Regions from separate parts of the Neisseria sp. P0021.S007 genome, predicted to be linked through region 1. Evidence: predicted binding sites of a transcription regulator. Region 1 holds the regulator's gene; each other region holds the start of a gene.
What was found. Region 1 encodes FNR, which switches genes on or off when oxygen is low (the NO sensors DNR and NnrR bind a similar motif). Its sites were predicted from a motif close to TTGATNNNNATCAA; they were not measured.
Positions count from the first base shown of each region.

Region 1 (5,732 bases):
TTGAGCTTGAGACTCGCCCAGACCTACTGCAGAGATTTTGCTAGAAGCAACGCCACGGCCTACCAAGTAGTTAGCAACTACGTTGGCACGACGCTCAGACAGAGCTTGGTTGTATTCTTCAGAACCCATGAAGTCAGTGTGACCTTCAACACGTACAGTTTGTACGCTGTCGTTGCTCAGGCGTTGAGCCAAAGAATCCAAGTTTTCTTGAGCTTCAGGACGCAGGTTGTCTTTGTCGAAGCCGAACAGAGTTTTAGTAGACAGAGAAACAGTTTCATCAACATACTCAGGAGCTTGTTGTACAGGAGCAACTGCTTCGCGGTCACCACATTCAACACGGCCTTCGGTAGCTTTGTCGAAGTAGCTGTTTTTCCAGCATTCGCCGTAGTTGTTACGGACGATTTCTTGAGATTGGCTGCTTACGGTGTAACCGTGTTTGGTGTGCGCTTCGCTGGCCATAGCGGTGCCAGAGGCAACCAAGGCAACGAACAATGCGCTTAATTTCAGCTGTTTGGTCATTTTATTCCCTCATCAAATTGTTATGCGGCGGACTAGGAAAGCAACCGCTGCAAAGTACCAATATACAGGCCGCAGTATCAAAACAGCGGCAAATCGGATATATCAGGTTGCACTATAAAGAAGCGCAAGGCAAACTGTCAATACTCGATGCCTTCAAACAATCATGAAGTGCCTGCTTCCTAGTAGTTAATCATGCCGAAAAATCAATCTTGTGTCATTAATTTAGGGCAAAATCAGACAATTCACCTACCTAAAGTTGTACAAAAACAACAAAACCCCTTTCCCTCTTCTTTCCTGAATTTCCTGTTTTCATATCATTAAAAGATATTTTCATTAAAAACAACCATTTTCAAAACTCGGGGCAAAACTGGGCAAAATATGTTAAATTACATGCCGTTTGTCGCACAAAATCCACAATAACAACGTATTCGGTACTGCTACCATGAAACTGCAACAATTACGTTACGCCCTTGAAGTTTACCGGCACAATCTGAATGTCTCTGAAGCCGCCGATGCGCTTTTCACATCCCAGCCCGGCATTTCCAAACAAATCCGCCTGCTTGAAGAAGAATTGGGTATCCAAATTTTTATCCGCAGCGGCAAGCGTGTGGTTTCCGTTTCGCAACCGGGCAAAGCCGTGTTAGAAATTTCGGAACGAATTTTGCGCGATGTACAAAACATTAAAAATATCGGCAGCGAGTTTACCGATCATGACAGCGGTTCGCTGACCATCGCGACAACGCATACCCAGGCGCGTTATGCCTTGCCCAAAATCGTTGCGGAATTTGTCAAAAACTACCCTAAGGTCAATTTGACCATCAAACAAGGCAGCCCTTCTGCGATTGCGCAAATGGTCAGCAGCGGCGAAGCAGATTTAGCAATTATTACCGAACAGATTGATGATCATCCTGAGTTAGGCAAGCTGCCCTGCTACGAATGGAACCATGCCGTGATTGTTCCGCATGACCACCCTCTTTTGGACTGCCGCAATCCTTTAAGCCTTGAAGATTTGGCTTCTTTTCCGCTGGTTACTTACGAATTTGCTTTTAATTCCGGCAGCAGCATTGCGCGTACATTTAATAAAGCGCATATTGAGCAACCTGATGTTGCCTTATCGGCTGCCGATACAGATGTATTGAAGACGTATGTCCGCTTAGGCTTGGGCGTTGGTTTGATGGCCAAAATGGCGTACGATCCCGTTGTCGATCAAGATTTACAGCTTATTGATGCGGCACACTTATTTGAACCGTCGCCCACTTGGATAGCCTTACGCTCGGATACTTACCTGCGCGGTTACGCGTATGACTTTATCCAGATGTTTGCACCGAAACTGACCAGAGAAGTAGTCGACCGCATTCTGTACACGCCGGTTGTTGAAGATTTTTCAATTTAATACCTGACTATCACTTGCGTAACTTAACAATTATTCTTTAATTCTTGTTAAAAAGGCCGTCTGAAATATTTCAGACGGCCTAAGATTCAGATAGCGTGCGAACAACCAGAAACCATTTTCTTCAAGGTTGTCGCATCTAAGATTTTGATGTGCTTGTGTTCAACCGAAATCAAGCCTTCATGATGGAATTTAGACAAGGTGCGGCTGACTGTTTCCAGCTTCAGCCCCAAATAGCTGCCGATTTCCTCACGCGACATCCGCAAGATAAAATCATTGGCGGCGAAGCCTCGTGAATAGAGACGCTGAGACAGGTTGAGCAAGAATGCTGCCAATCGCTCTTCAGCGCGCATATTGCCCAAAAGCAGCATAACGCCCTGATCTCGAACAATTTCGCGACTCATTAAGCGGAAAAAGTGAGAGCGGAGGCTGGGAATATCCTGACCGAGTTCTTCAATGTGTGTAAACGGAAGCTCGCATACCTCGCTGTCTTCCAAAGCCACAGCATCACAGCTGTGAATATGGGAACAAATCCCATCCATACCGATCAGCTCGCCCGACATAAAAAAGCCGGTTACCTGGTCTCGTCCATCTTGGCTGGCGACTGTTGTCTTAAAGAAGCCCGCACGGATGGCAAACAAAGAGGTAAATGGCTCGCCGGCACGGAACAGGTATTCACCTTTTTTCAGACGGCGGCTTTGACGGATAACCGCGTCTAATTGTGAAAATTCGTTAGGCATCAGTCCGACAGGCAAACACAGCTCGCGTAAAGAACATGTGGAACACAAGGTTTTCATTTGATGTGTTGCATTGTGTGTGGCCATAACGCACCTTTAATTTGCTTAGTTCTCTCAATCCCTGATGAAGCCGAATAACTATTGACCCATGTCAAAGTTGGCATATCATTATGAGGCATTCTACCAAACTATCGAAATTTTGACTAAAATTTTCCCTAATTTCCTTACTTCATACTACAAGCCCCGACCATGAAAATCATCCCTATCTCAAATAACACTAACACAAACAATGAATTACCGGAATTCGACCGCGAATTGATTGCCAGTTTGCCATCAAGCGGTCCACGTTATACATCCTATCCGACCGCCGACCGCTTCCATGAAGGCTTTAAAGAAGCCGAATATATCCAAGCTTTAAACCTGCGTAACATGGGCGCGCTCAACAAACCCCTTTCACTCTACATCCACATCCCCTTCTGCAATACCATCTGCTACTACTGCGGCTGCAACAAAATCATTACCAAAGACAAAAGCCGTGCCGATGCCTATATCCAGTATCTGGAAAAAGAAATGGAGTTGCTGGCACCGCATTTAGGCGGACGACACCAGCTTGCGCAACTCCACTTCGGCGGCGGCACGCCGACATTCCTAAGCGACGACCAACTCGAACGCGTCTTCGAAATGATCCGCAAATACTTCCAGCTCATCCCCAACGGCGAATACTCCATCGAAATCGACCCGCGCAAAGTCAGCCGCAAAACCGTCCTCAAACTGGGCAAACTCGGTTTCAACCGCATGAGTGTCGGCATTCAAGACTTCGATCCTAAAGTGCAGGCAGCCGTCAACCGTATCCAAAGTTACGAAGAAACCAAAGAAGTCATCGATGCCGCCCGCGAAGCAGGGTTCAAATCCGTCAGTGTCGATTTGATTTACGGCCTGCCGCACCAAAACACCGAAAGCATCAAAACCACCATCGACACGGTCTTGTCGCTTGACCCTGACCGCCTCGCCCTCTACCACTACGCCCACCTGCCGCATATCTTCAAACCGCAACGCCGTATCGACACCAATGTCGTTCCCGGCAGCGAAGAAAAACTCGATATGCTGCAATATTGCGTCCAAACCCTGACTGAGCGCGGCTACGTTTTCATTGGCATGGACCACTTTGCCAAACCTGACGACGAACTCTCCATCGCCCTCAAAGAAGGCTTCCTGCAACGCAACTTCCAAGGCTACTCAACCTATGCCGACTGCGATTTGGTAGCGATCGGTGTGTCCTCTATCGGCAAAATCGGCAGCACCTACTCCCAAAACGAGCGCGACATCGATGCCTATTACGCCGCTCTTGATGCCGGACATCTGCCGATTATGCGCGGCTACCAGCTTGATCAAGACGATATCCTGCGCCGCAACATTATTCAGGATTTAATGTGCCGCTTCTCGCTTGATTATCAAATTTACGAAAGCGTGTTCGGCATTCCGTTTAGCCGCTATTTTGCAGCCGAACTGGAAGATATGAAGCAACTTGAAACCCTCGGCCTGGTCCGTCTCAAACCGCACAGCCTGACCGTGACACCGAAGGGCCGTTTCCTGATCCGCAACATCGCCATGGTGTTCGACTACCATTTGCGCCATAAAGAAACCAAAGCCAAATACTCGCAAACCGTATAAACAGGAATGGAAAAGGTCGTCTAAAAATTTTCAGACGACCTTTGTTTTTATTTTCAATACTTTCGGGTAACATAAAACCATATTTTCCGCTTTATCAGAATTCAAAGTTAATTTGTATAGGCGCGTATCCTATGGTTACCGAACAGCAAAACGATATCCTCAGCATCAATCAAGTACAGCTTCTCCTTGCAGAAAAACGCACGGCACTTGCTATCATGCGTACGGGCATTGCCGTTTTCGCACTCCCTTTGTCTATTTTCAGTGCGCTGATTGCGACATCGAAATGGTACGAGGCCGTTGATGTTTGGCCTTTGCTCGTACTGGTCAGTCTGATGAACATCAGCTTGATTATTTTCTCGGTCTATCTAATTACCCGCTCGCTCCGTAGAATGCACCAATATGACCAGCTGATTGCCGATATCAAATACAACAATCAGTCTTTGCGCAAACTGATTAAGTCATAAAATGCAGATAGTTGGGGCTACACATAGGTCGTCTGAAAATCAAAATATAGCGGAACTCCAAATATGTATTAAAACATGATTCTGCCAAACATACCGTAATTATTCTTGGTGACGTTACTGTACACTTTGCTCCCCCATTTGAATCGATACGATACCATTGAAGTAATTGGGATTAAAATGAACAACAAATATAAAGAATGGATAAAAATCATACTGCTCCCTCATTTAATAACGGCTATTTTTTTAGGGCCAGCAATAATTGTTTTTTGGTCAGGTGGATTTATCGGTCTCTATTCTGTTATAAACGTGTTCAGTGAATTAGGATCGCTTAAATATTATATTTATATTGGAATTCCTTTAATTTTTATAATGTTCTTACTTGGGTTTTATTGGAGAAATCTGAAAATAGGGAAGATACTGACTTCTTCTGCGATATATTTATGGTTTCTCTTAGGTTTTTTATGCCTAGGGTGGCAGATATAAACTTATTGAAATGATCAACTCAATTGGATATTAGGAACCCTGCTGGATACACCGATCGTGTGTAGACAAATACGAATGCAGTCTGCAATTTTGGTTTGTCCAGTCTCTTGTCTCAAACGCTTTTAAAATATGGAACAACCTGATTTTTTCCCCATCCCCAGTCCCTGCATCGGCGTTTGTGAAGCCAATGCCAAAGGCTATTGCAAAGGCTGCCTGCGCAGCCGGGAAGAGCGCTTGTACTGGCTCCAGATGACCGACAGCCAAAAGCATCAAGTCATGCACCTTCTATCCCTCAGGAAAGCCAAAATCCGCAACCGCAAAATGGAAAAAACCGAAACGGGCGAACATCCGGTTCAAAACCTGCTCGATTTCTAAATTGCCCTTGCCTACCGCACACCACAATAAGGAAAAACATGAAAAAACTGCTTGCCTGCCTGCTTGTGCCATTGACTGCCCTCGCCCTGGGCG
Region 1 is NZ_JBQCXA010000004.1:96,122-101,853, reverse strand. Features, by position in the region: gene ACTHUR_RS07020 (OmpA family protein) at 1-519, opposite strand, end outside; gene ACTHUR_RS07015 (CysB family HTH-type transcriptional regulator) at 962-1,912, shown strand; gene fnr (fumarate/nitrate reduction transcriptional regulator Fnr) at 1,999-2,733, opposite strand; gene hemN (oxygen-independent coproporphyrinogen III oxidase) at 2,896-4,317, shown strand; gene ACTHUR_RS07000 (hypothetical protein) at 4,449-4,781, shown strand; gene ACTHUR_RS06995 (DUF1289 domain-containing protein) at 5,394-5,639, shown strand; gene ACTHUR_RS06990 (TraB/GumN family protein) at 5,678-5,732, shown strand, end outside.

Region 2 (5,732 bases), on a different contig from region 1:
GTTGTTTGCAGACTACGAATTCGGATTGCCACTGATGGATATTTCATCCGCGCACAGTGGCAATTTGCGTTTGCACTGGTTTGCCGATTGTTCCGAAATCGATGCCGAAAGCTGGCTGGCCAATCATTTAGACGGCCTGGCGGCAGGCATCTCCACTCCCCGATTCTCCATATCCGAAGCCGATTATCTCGAGCATATCCGCCAAATCCACGAGGCCATCCGCCGTGGCGATACCTATCAAATCAATTACACCGCACGCCTGCACCTGCAAACTTACGGCAATCCGATTCAGCTTTACCGCCGTTTGCGCCAGCCTGTGCCGTATGCTGTTTTGTCTTGTCTGCCCGACGGGGCAGGGCAGGAAGCGTGGACTTTGTGTTTTTCTCCCGAACTTTTCCTCAAAATCGATTCAAACGGCCTGATTACAACCGAGCCGATGAAGGGCACTGCGCCGATTCTTCACGATGGGCAAGATGAACGCCGCGCCGTTGAATTGCAAAACGACCCGAAAAACCGCGCCGAAAATGTGATGATTGTCGATTTGTTGCGCAATGACCTCGGCAAAATCGCGCAAACAGGCAAAGTACGCGTGCCTGAACCGTTTAAAGTTTCCCGTTTCGGCAGTGTTTGGCAGATGACCAGTGCCATCGAAGCGCAGGCGCTGCCTGATGTTTCGGTTGCCGATATTCTCCGCGCAGCCTTCCCGTGCGGCAGTATTACTGGTGCGCCCAAACGCATGAGTATGCACATTATTGAGTCTCTTGAGTCCGAACCGCGTGGTTTGTACACAGGCAGCATTGGCTTTTTGCATCCGTGCGATACAGGTTTGGGGTTTGAAGGTGTGTTTAATGTTGTGATCCGCACCTTATCCCTGAAGCCCGTTTCAGACGGCCTTTATCAAGGTGTTTATGGCGTGGGTTCGGGGATTGTGATTGATAGCGACCCTGAAGCCGAATATCGCGAGTGCGGTTGGAAGGCGCGTTTTCTGAATGACTTGCGGCCTGATTTCGGTATTTTTGAAACCATGCGCGTGGAATACAAACAATGCCGTTTGCTCGATTTGCACTTAGGCCGTCTGAACAGATCGGCACAAGCGCTCAACCTGTCTTGGCCTCAAAATGCAATAGAGCAAATTCAACATTATATAGATGAGTTGCCAAGTGGGTTATTTAGAGTCAAAGCAGCTTTGTTTTCAGACGGCCTTTCATTGAGCCATGGGGCTGTTTCTGAATTGGATGGGCAGCAATACGTCATCCTGAGTGAACACACATTAAACCAACGCGATTATCTACGCCGTTTCAAAACCACACGCCGTGAAATTTTTGACCAAGCATGGAAAACGGCAGAAGGGCAGGGTGCATTTGACAGTCTGTTTTTCAATTCAGACGGCCTTTTGTTAGAGGGTGGAAGAAGCAATGTGTTCGTCAAATATCAAGGACAATGGCTCACGCCGTCTTTGGATTTGGATATTTTGAACGGGGTAATGCGCCAAGCGGTATTGAAGCAGTCTCAGCTATATTTAGGTGCAGATACAATCAAGGAAGCCCACATCACGCGCGCTATATTGGAAAATGCGGAAGAAATCCGTTTGAGTAACGCTTTAAGGGGCGTGTTTGCGGTTTCGCTCCGTAAATAAATGGCAATAGTCAAATCATCGTGATTCAAATTGTCGTAAAGCGGCAATATCCGATAGAATACGTCATTTCAACAATGAGGTCGTCTGAAAGGGAAAACAATATGGCAAAAGCAAAAGGTGGATTGGGACGCGGTTTGGATTCGCTGATTTCCAATGCAGTGGACAGCAGCAGTAGCGACCGCCTGACAACGGTTGCCATCGCCGATATTCAGCCCGGCCGTTATCAGGCGCGTGTGCAAATTGATGACGAAGCTTTGCAGGAATTGGCCGATTCCATTAAAGCGCAAGGCATTATCCAGCCGGTTATCGTACGCGAACGTGGTTTGTCTCAATATGAATTGATTGCCGGAGAACGCCGTTGGCGCGCTTCCCAGTTGGCCGGTTTGACCGAAATTCCCGTCGTCATTAAAACCATCAGCGACGAAACTGCGTTGGCCATGGGTTTGATTGAAAACTTACAACGTGAAAACCTGAATCCGATTGAAGAAGCGCAAGGTTTGAAACGCCTTGCCGATGAATTCGGCCTGACTCATGAAACCATCGCAAAAGCCGTCGGTAAAAGCCGTAGTGCCATCTCCAACAGCCTGCGTCTGTTGAGCCTGCCTGAGCCGGTTCAGGAAATGCTTTACCAACGCCGTCTGGAAATGGGTCATGCCCGCGCGTTGCTGACCTTGCATGTGGTTGACCAATTGGAGTTGGCACAAAAAGCCGTCAAAAACGGTTGGTCGGTACGCGAGGTAGAGCGCCGCAGCCAGTTGGCACATCAAAAAGCCAAACCGGAAGCAACCAAAACCATTAACCCGGATATCCGCCGCATCAATGATGCATTGACCGAGCATTTGGGCGTTAATGCCGAAGTCAAAACCAGTAATCAGAAAAAAGGCAAAATCGTGCTGCATTTTGATACGCCGGAAACATTCGAATATTTGCTGAAGCAGTTAGGCATCAATCAAGCGTTCTAACGGCTTTATAAACAGAACGGGCCGTCTGAAAAAAGCTTTTCAGACGGCCTCAATTTTTGAAAAAGCGTAGAGCGTATAAATGTTTACAATACAAATCAAAATCTTCTGTAAAATCTGTGTAGCAACATGTAATTTGTGTTAAACTCCGTTCCTGCAAAGATTTGTTTTATATGTGTTAATCATTTATCTGTGAAAGGTTCACAAAGATTAACATATTGCTTGACGTTAATAAACTTCTTGATTATATTAATTTACCTTGCGTTTTGGGGTGTGAAGTACAATGAATCAGATAGTCCCATTGCAAGTGATTGTATTGTTAATAATTTCAGTTGTTTGTGCGTTATTTTCCGGATTGCCCGGCTTCCTCTCTGCTTTTGCGGGAGGATTTTCGTACATTTTGCCTACCCTAGTTGCAGTTTTACTTTTAAAGTTTTCCCGACGAAATCCTGATCTGCAAAGTTCGATGTTTATCGGCGGAGAGGTTTTAAAAGTAGTGCTGTCGCTGGTATCTATGTTGGTCGTTTTTGCGATATGGCATCGATCACTGGTATTTTACCCATTTTTATTGGCGTTTCTTGGCGTCAGTCATTTGGTTTTTTTAGTATTGTTGAGAGTGAAACACTATGGCAGGTGAAACTATGACCGCTGCCGACTACATCAAGCACCACTTGCAAAGCTTGACCAGTATGTCGGATGTTACTCAGGGTCAAGGACTGAAAAACATTGCTGATTTTTCGTTCATTAACCTTGATGCAATCTTTTTTGCCGTTCTGTTGGGCGTAATCGGCAGCTTCCTTTTGTGGCGCGGTGCCAAAAAAGCGACGGCCGGTGTTCCCGGTCGTTTCCAAGCGGCTGTTGAAATTCTGTTCGAATTCGTGGATGACATGTGTAAAAGCATTATCCATAACGAACAATCGCGTAAAGCCGTTGCCCCGTTGGGTCTGACCTTATTTGTCTGGATTCTCTTGATGAACGCCATGGATATGCTGCCGGTTGATTTGCTGCCGATGGCATGGCAAGGCATTACCGGTAATCATCATGCCCTGTTGCGCGTCGTGCCGACAGCTGACTTGAATACGACTTTGGCTCTGGCGATTGGCGTATTGCTGATCTGTATTTACTACAATGTCAAAATCAAAGGCCTTGGCGGTTGGATTCACGAGTTGTTCTGCGCACCTTTCGGTCCGTGGCTTGCTCCGGCCAACTTCCTGCTGAACTTGGTAGAGTTCTTGTCCAAAACCGTATCCCACGGTATGCGGTTGTTTGGTAATATGTATGCTGGCGAGCTGGTGTTCCTGTTGATCGCTCTGTTGGGCGGTGCATGGGCGTCAACCGGCAGTGTCGAAACTTTGGATCCGATTTTATTTGTGTTCCACCTGATTGCCGGTTTGGCTTGGGCGATTTTCCACATTTTGGTCATCACCTTGCAGGCATTTATTTTCATGGCGTTGGCGTTCGTATATATCGGACAGGCGCATGATGCACACTAATCAAGTAGTTTTTTTGTAGTTTGTTTTTTGTAGTTTAACCTTTACTATTTTAAGGAGTTTAAAAATGGGTTTGATTGCTATCGCATGTGGTTTGATCGTTGCCTTGGGCGCATTGGGTGCCTCTATCGGTATTGCAATGGTTGGTTCTAAATACTTGGAATCTTCTGCTCGCCAACCTGAGCTGATCGGTCCTCTGCAAACCAAACTGTTCTTGATCGCTGGTCTGATCGACGCGGCTTTCTTGATCGGTGTGGCTATTGCCCTGTTGTTCGCCTTCGTTAACCCGTTTAGTGGTGCGTAATCAAGACGGAGCGATCCGTTCAGATACAGGCTTGCCGTCTGTTTGATTAACCCAGATACGAAGGTTAAGTAACGTGAATATTAATGCAACCTTATTTGCGCAAATCCTAGTTTTCTTTGGCTTGGTATGGTTTACGATGAAATTCGTATGGCCTCCGATCGCCAAAGCATTGGATGAGCGTGCCGCAAAAATCGCCGAAGGCTTGGCTGCTGCCGAGCGCGGTAAGAGCGATTTTGAGCAGGCAGAGAAAAAAGTTGCAGAACTTATGGCCGAAGGGCGTAATCAGGTAACCGAAATGGTTGCCAACGCCGAAAAACGTGCTGCAAAAATTGTAGAAGAAGCCAAAGAGCAAGCTTCTCATGAAGCAGCACGCATTGCAGCCCAAGCAAAAGCTGATGTAGAGCAAGAAGTTAACCGTGCACGCGAAGTGTTGCGCGAACAGGTCGCTTCATTGGCTGTTAAAGGTGCGGAATCTATCCTGCGTAAAGAAGTCGATGCTTCCAAACATGCAGATCTGCTCAGTGCCTTAAAACAGGAGCTGTAATCTTATGGCAGAGTTCGCAACGATTGCCAGACCTTATGCGAAAGCATTGTTTAGTCTGGCTCAGGAAAAAAACCAAATCGAGTCTTGGTTGGGCGAACTGAAAGAACTCGCAGCGGTTGTTCAGGATGAGAAAGTCATTGCTTTCATCGAGCAGCCGGAAACGGGAGCTTCCGAAAAGGCAGAAACGCTCAAAGGTCTTGTCGGTATCAAAAATGTCGAATTGGCAAATTTTATTACCGTTTTGGCCGAGCAAAAGCGTTTGCTGGTATTGCCGGAAATTTATGCCCAATATCAAGATTTGACCTTGATACACAACAATACGAAATCGGCAGTAATTTACAGCGCGTATGAGCTCAGTTCTCAGCAGCTGGCCGATGTTACCGATATCCTGACAAAACGCTTCAACAGCAAATTGGATGTGGTAGCTAAAGTTGCCCCTGAATTAATCGGCGGCATCAAAGTAGAAGTGGGTGATCAGGTCTTGGATTTGTCCGTACAAGGCAAACTGAATGCTTTGTATGCGACTATGACAAATTAGGAGAGTTTTCATGCAGCTTAATCCTGCTGAAATTAGCGATTTGATTAAAGCTAAAATCGAAAATCTGTCCGTCAATGCAGAAGTGCGTACCCGTGGTACCGTTGTTTCTGTTACAGACGGCATTGTGCGCATTCATGGCTTGTCAGACGCGATGCAAGGTGAGATGCTCGAATTCCCCGGTAACACTTTCGGTCTGGCCATGAACTTGGAGCGTGACTCCGTCGGTGCCGTAGTGTTGGGTGAGTACGAACACATTAAAGA
Region 2 is NZ_JBQCXA010000002.1:229,202-234,933, forward strand. Features, by position in the region: gene ACTHUR_RS04110 (bifunctional chorismate-binding protein/class IV aminotransferase) at 1-1,636, shown strand, start outside; gene ACTHUR_RS04115 (ParB/RepB/Spo0J family partition protein) at 1,738-2,598, shown strand; gene ACTHUR_RS04120 (ATP synthase subunit I) at 2,879-3,232, shown strand; gene atpB (F0F1 ATP synthase subunit A) at 3,222-4,088, shown strand; gene atpE (F0F1 ATP synthase subunit C) at 4,153-4,389, shown strand; gene ACTHUR_RS04135 (F0F1 ATP synthase subunit B) at 4,463-4,933, shown strand; gene ACTHUR_RS04140 (F0F1 ATP synthase subunit delta) at 4,938-5,471, shown strand; gene atpA (F0F1 ATP synthase subunit alpha) at 5,482-5,732, shown strand, end outside.
Region 2: the regulator FNR is predicted to act here: its motif matches at 2,818-2,831, upstream of ACTHUR_RS04120 (ATP synthase subunit I).

Region 3 (5,732 bases), on a different contig from region 1:
GACGTCACGACCGTGCATTGGGTTTGCACCCGGACCAAACGGAGCGCCTGCACGGCGGCCGTCTGGAGTATTACCGGTTTTCTTACCGTAAACAACGTTGGAAGTAATGGTCAGTACGGACTGAGTCGGAGTGGCGTTGCGGTAAGTTTTGTGGGTTGCCACTTTTTTCATGAAGCGTTCAACCAAATCGCAAGCAATATCGTCAACGCGGTCGTCGTTGTTACCAAATTGTGGGTATTCGCCTTCGATTTCGAAGTCAACGGCAATGCCATTTTCGTCACGAATCGGTTTCACTTTGGCGTACTTAATGGCGGACAATGAGTCGGCAGCCACAGACAAACCGGCGATACCGCATGCCATCGTACGTTTCACATCACGGTCATGCAATGCCATCAATGCAGCTTCGTAGCTGTATTTGTCGTGCATGTAGTGAATAATGTTCAGCGCGGTAACGTATTGGGTTGCCAACCAATCCATGAATTTGTCCATGCGCTCAAAGACAGTGTCGTAGTCCAAAACTTCGTCCATAATCGGCTCGGTTTTCGGACCAACTTGCTCTTTAGATTTCTCGTCCACGCCGCCATTGATTGCGTACAGCAGAGTTTTAGCCAAGTTGGCGCGTGCGCCGAAGAACTGCATTTGTTTGCCGACCACCATCGGGCTGACGCAGCAGGCAATGGCGTAGTCGTCGCTATTGAAGTCAGGGCGCATCAAATCGTCGTTTTCGTATTGGATGGACGAAGTATCGATGGATACTTTGGCGCAGAATTCTTTAAAGCCTTGCGGCAGTTGTTCTGACCACAATACAGTGATGTTTGGCTCAGGAGACGGGCCCATGTTGTACAGAGTATGCAGCACGCGGAAGTTGGTGCGGGTTACCAAGGTACGGCCATCCAAGCCCATGCCACCGATAGATTCGGTTGCCCAAATCGGGTCGCCGGAGAACAGTTGATCGTATTCCGGAGTACGCAGGAAACGGACCATACGCAGTTTCATCACCAAGTGGTCAATGAATTCTTGCGCTTGGGTTTCGGTAATCACACCGTTTTTCAGGTCGCGTTCGATGTAGATGTCCAAGAATGAAGATACACGGCCGAAAGACATCGCCGCACCGTTTTGAGATTTAACGGCAGCGAGGTAGGCAAAGTAAGTCCATTGGATGGCTTCTTGTGCATTTTTTGCAGGGCCGGAAATATCGTAGCCGTAAGAAGCTGCCATTTCTTTCATTTGGTTCAATGCTTTATATTGCTCATTGATTTCTTCGCGGCGGCGGATCACTTCTTCCAAGTCCACACCGTTTTCCAAATCGGCTTGCAGTGAGTTGAACTGGTTGAGTTTGTCTTTCATCAAGAAGTCGATACCGTACAATGCCACGCGGCGGTAGTCGCCGATAATACGGCCGCGGCCATAAGCATCCGGCAGGCCGGTAATCACGCCTGATTTGCGGCAGCGGCGGATGTCGGGCGTATAAACGTCAAATACGCCTTGGTTGTGGGTTTTGCGGTATTTGGTGAAAATTTCGCTGACTTCGGGATTCAATTCAACGTTGTACACTTTGCACGCGTCTTGCACCATTTTCAAACCGCCAAACGGCATGATAGAGCGTTTCAAAGGCTCGTCTGTTTGCAGGCCGACAATGGTTTCCAAATCTTTGTTGATGTAGCCTGGAGCGTGGCTGGTAATACCGGAGACGATTTGCGCGTCGATTTTATACGGCTCGTGTGTACGGTTTTCAACCTTGATACCTTCCATCACTTCCGCCCACAGTTTGGTTGTGGCTTCGGTTGCTGGTGCCAAGAAAGAGGCATCGCCTTCATATGGCGTGTAGTTTTTTTGAATAAAATCGCGGACATCTACGTTGGTTTCCCAGTTGCCACCGACAAAACCTTCCCAAGCGGCTGGACGTTGCTGAACATCATTTGACATATCAAGCTCCTAATTTTATTGAAAATATAGACTGTAAATTTTCTGAAAGGATAACATCAATACCCATTTATTTACAGGGGTTTTTATGAAATAAAATTACAGATTTGGTTTTTCTTGATTTACGTCAATGAGAATAATTGTTACTTGGCACTACATCTCACTTTCCAAACATTCGTACTTAAAAACAGCGTAAAATACAAAATTCAGCCCTGAAGACAGGTGTTCTTCAGGGCTGAGTTTTTATTGCATTTTATATAAAAGGCCGTCTGAATTTTCAGACGGCCTTTTATTCACTTAATCAATTAAGCAAACGGATGATGCAAAACAATGGTTTCTTCACGGTCAGGACCGGTTGAAACAATGGCCACAGGCGCACCGCACACTTCTTCAATACGTTTCAGATAAGCTTTAGCGTTTTCAGGCAGCTTGTCGTACTCTTTCACACCGAAAGTCGACTCGCTCCAACCCGGCATGGTTTCATAAATCGGTTTGCAGGTTTCTACCGCATCGGAGCCGCAAGGCAGAATGTCGGTTTTGCTGCCATCAGGCAATTCATAACCTACACAGATATTGATATTCTCAATACCATCCATCACGTCCAGCTTGGTAATGCACATGCCGGAAATGCCGTTAACTTGAATAGAGCGTTTCAGAGCAGCTGCGTCAAACCAGCCACAACGACGCGCACGACCGGTTACGGAGCCGAACTCATGGCCGCGTTCAGCCAAGCCTGCGCCCACTTCGTCAAACAATTCAGTCGGGAATGGGCCGGAACCCACGCGGGTGGTATAGGCTTTAACGATACCCAAAACGTAATCCTGCATTTGCGGGCCCACGCCTGCACCGGCAGAAGCGGCACCTGCCAAGCAGTTGGACGAAGTTACAAACGGATAAGTACCGTAGTCGATGTCCAGCAACGTACCTTGTGCGCCTTCAAACAACAGGCTTTCGCCTTTGCGGTTTTTCTCGTTCAAAACACGGGAAACATCGGTAATCATCGGCGTAATGCGCGGTGCAACTTTTTCAATGACCGCCATCACATCTTCAACTTTTACCGGCTCGGCATTGTGCAGGTGTTGCAACTGAACATTGTAATAAGCCAAAACAGCTTCCAGTTTTTCAACCAGTTTTTCAGGGTGCAACAAGTCCACCACGCGAATCGCGCGACGGGCAACTTTATCTTCATAGGCTGGGCCGATGCCGCGACCGGTTGTACCAATTTTGCTTTTACCGCGGGAAGCTTCGCGTGCTTGGTCAAGCGCAATGTGGTAAGGCAGAATCAATGGGCAGGTTGGCGCAATTTTCAGACGGCCTTCGACGTTTTTCACACCGGCAGCGTTCAATTCATCGATTTCACCCAACAATGCTTCAGGAGAAACGACAACGCCTGAGCCGATGAAGCAGTCCAAAGTCTCGTGCAAAATGCCGCTTGGAATCAGGCGCAAAATGGTTTTTTTGCCACCGACGACCAAAGTATGGCCGGCATTGTGGCCGCCTTGGAAACGTACTACACCGCTGGTTTCTTCCGCCAGCCAGTCAACAATCTTACCTTTGCCTTCATCACCCCATTGGGCACCGATTACGACAACATTTTTAGCCATAGCCATCTAACCTTATTTCAGATACAAAATTTCAAAATAAAACTCAATCGTTCAAAGCGATTACTTTCCAAACGCCGTCTACCTGTTTCAGACGGCCTGTAACCTCTTCCGAACCGTTATAGCCGATACCGTAATCGATAACGACACATTGTCCTTGTTCGCGCAAAGCATCTACCGCTTCTTGAGCTGCGGGCATGTCTTTTACATCAACAGCCACCACGGATTCCCGTCCGATAGCAGGAAGGCGGCCGATGAAGCTGCGCAAATCAAAACTGAATCCGGCTGCAGGACGCGCTCGTCCGAAGTATCCGCCCAATCCGTCATAACGGCCGCCACGTGCCACGGCATCATGACGGTTTGAACCATAAGCCGCGTAAAGCAAACCGGTGTGGTAATTGTCAACGCGCAGTTCCGACAAATCTATATGCACTTTTTGATTTGTGAACGCATCGCATACTGCCTGCAATTCATCCAAGGCCGCACTGACTGCGGACAATTCCGGTAATTTCTCACGAGCCACAGTCAGCACTTCACGACCACCGTACAGTCGGGGCAACAATGAAAACGCTTTTGCCCACATACCGTCAAGTTTCCACTCTTTAACCAACTGGCTGACAACCTCGGCATCTTTGTCCTGCATCGATGACAGCAGGGTTGCCGATTGCTGCTCATCTAAATGCGCGGCATTTGCCAAAGCACGGAATACGCCGATATGGCCCAACGAAAGCAAAACTTCGCCCATGTCGGCAATCTTCATGCTTTTCAGCATCAAATCAATCAATTCAATATCCGCTTCAATGCCTTCCAAGCCATACATTTCCGCACCTGCCTGTAAAGGCTCGCGCATATTGAGCAATCCGTCAGGCCGCGCATGAAGCACCGAACCGGCATAGCATAAACGGTTGATGCCCTGGTTGGCAGAAAGCAAGTGGGCATCAATACGCGCCACCTGCGGCGTAATATCCGCGCGGATACCGAGCTGACGGCCGCTAAGCTGATCGACGACCAAAATGGTTTTCAAAGACAAACCGGCATCGATATGCGTCAATAAAGAATGGCTGTATTCCATCAATGGCGGTTGCACCAATTCATAACCATGCACGCGGAACAAAGCCAACAGCCGCTCACGGGCGCTTTCCAATTGTCGCGCATTGGTCGGCAATACGTCGGCGACGTGTTCAGGAAGCTGCCAAGACTTCATGAGAATCTACCTCTGTTTTTTGTAAACACAAAGGGCTGCTTAAATTTAAAACCAAATCAGCCTGACGACTGAAATTTTCCTGAATGCATCGATGGCACATCCGATGCGGCTTCAACAAAACTGATTTTAAATTTAAACAGCCCCTGAGTGACGGCTTCAAACCGTCGAGTTATTAAAATCAGACTTTACCATATTAAAACAAATTTTGCACCCTGTTTGCAGGAAACGTAAAAAAACATTAAAAACAAAGGCCGTCTGAAAACCAAATGCATAGATGCATCATTTTCAGACGGCCTTATTCATGCCTGAACAACTCGACGCTTAACGCCAGTAACGCCACCAAGGCATATCGTCAGATCGCCATTCGTGTTGCAAGAACGGGCTTTGCGGGAAGTTGGTTTCCAAAACACGGCGTGTATCGGCAGCCAGTTGCGGCTTGTCCAGTTTTTTGTATGCCAATTCCATCATCGCCAAAGCTTCTTCGACGTAACGGGTATTTTGGTAACGGCTAACGATTTTTTGCGCACGGTTGGCCGCTGCGACATAAGCACCGCGTTTCATGTAATAACGCGCCACAGATATTTCGTTACCACCCAAAGCGTCCACCAGTTTGGCCATACGCTCGGTTGCATCGGCAGCGTATTTGCTGTTTGGATAACGTTGAACCAACTCGGCAAACGCCTGATAAGCATCGCGGTTGGCTTTCGGGTCGCGGTCGGACCAGTCTTGGGAAGCCAGCTTGTTCAAGAAAGACTGGTCTTCGTTAAACAGGACCAAACCTTTCAAGTACAGCGCGTAGTCCATATTCGGATGTTGCGGATGATGGCGTTGGAAGCGCGCAATGGCAGCCAAGGCTTTTTCCGGCTCATCGTCTTTATAATAGGCATACGCCGTATCCAACTGGGACTGCTGGGCATAGCGGCCGTTTGGAAAACGGGATTCTAAAATTTCGTATAACTTGACAGCTCGCGTATAATTGTTGCTGTTCAACTCGTCTTGCGCTT
Region 3 is NZ_JBQCXA010000001.1:505,043-510,774, reverse strand. Features, by position in the region: gene pflB (formate C-acetyltransferase) at 1-1,926, opposite strand, end outside; gene ACTHUR_RS02410 (adenylosuccinate synthase) at 2,229-3,527, opposite strand; gene ACTHUR_RS02405 (ATP phosphoribosyltransferase regulatory subunit) at 3,571-4,728, opposite strand; gene ACTHUR_RS02400 (outer membrane protein assembly factor BamD) at 5,050-5,732, opposite strand, start outside.
Region 3: the regulator FNR is predicted to act here: its motif matches at 2,041-2,054, upstream of pflB (formate C-acetyltransferase).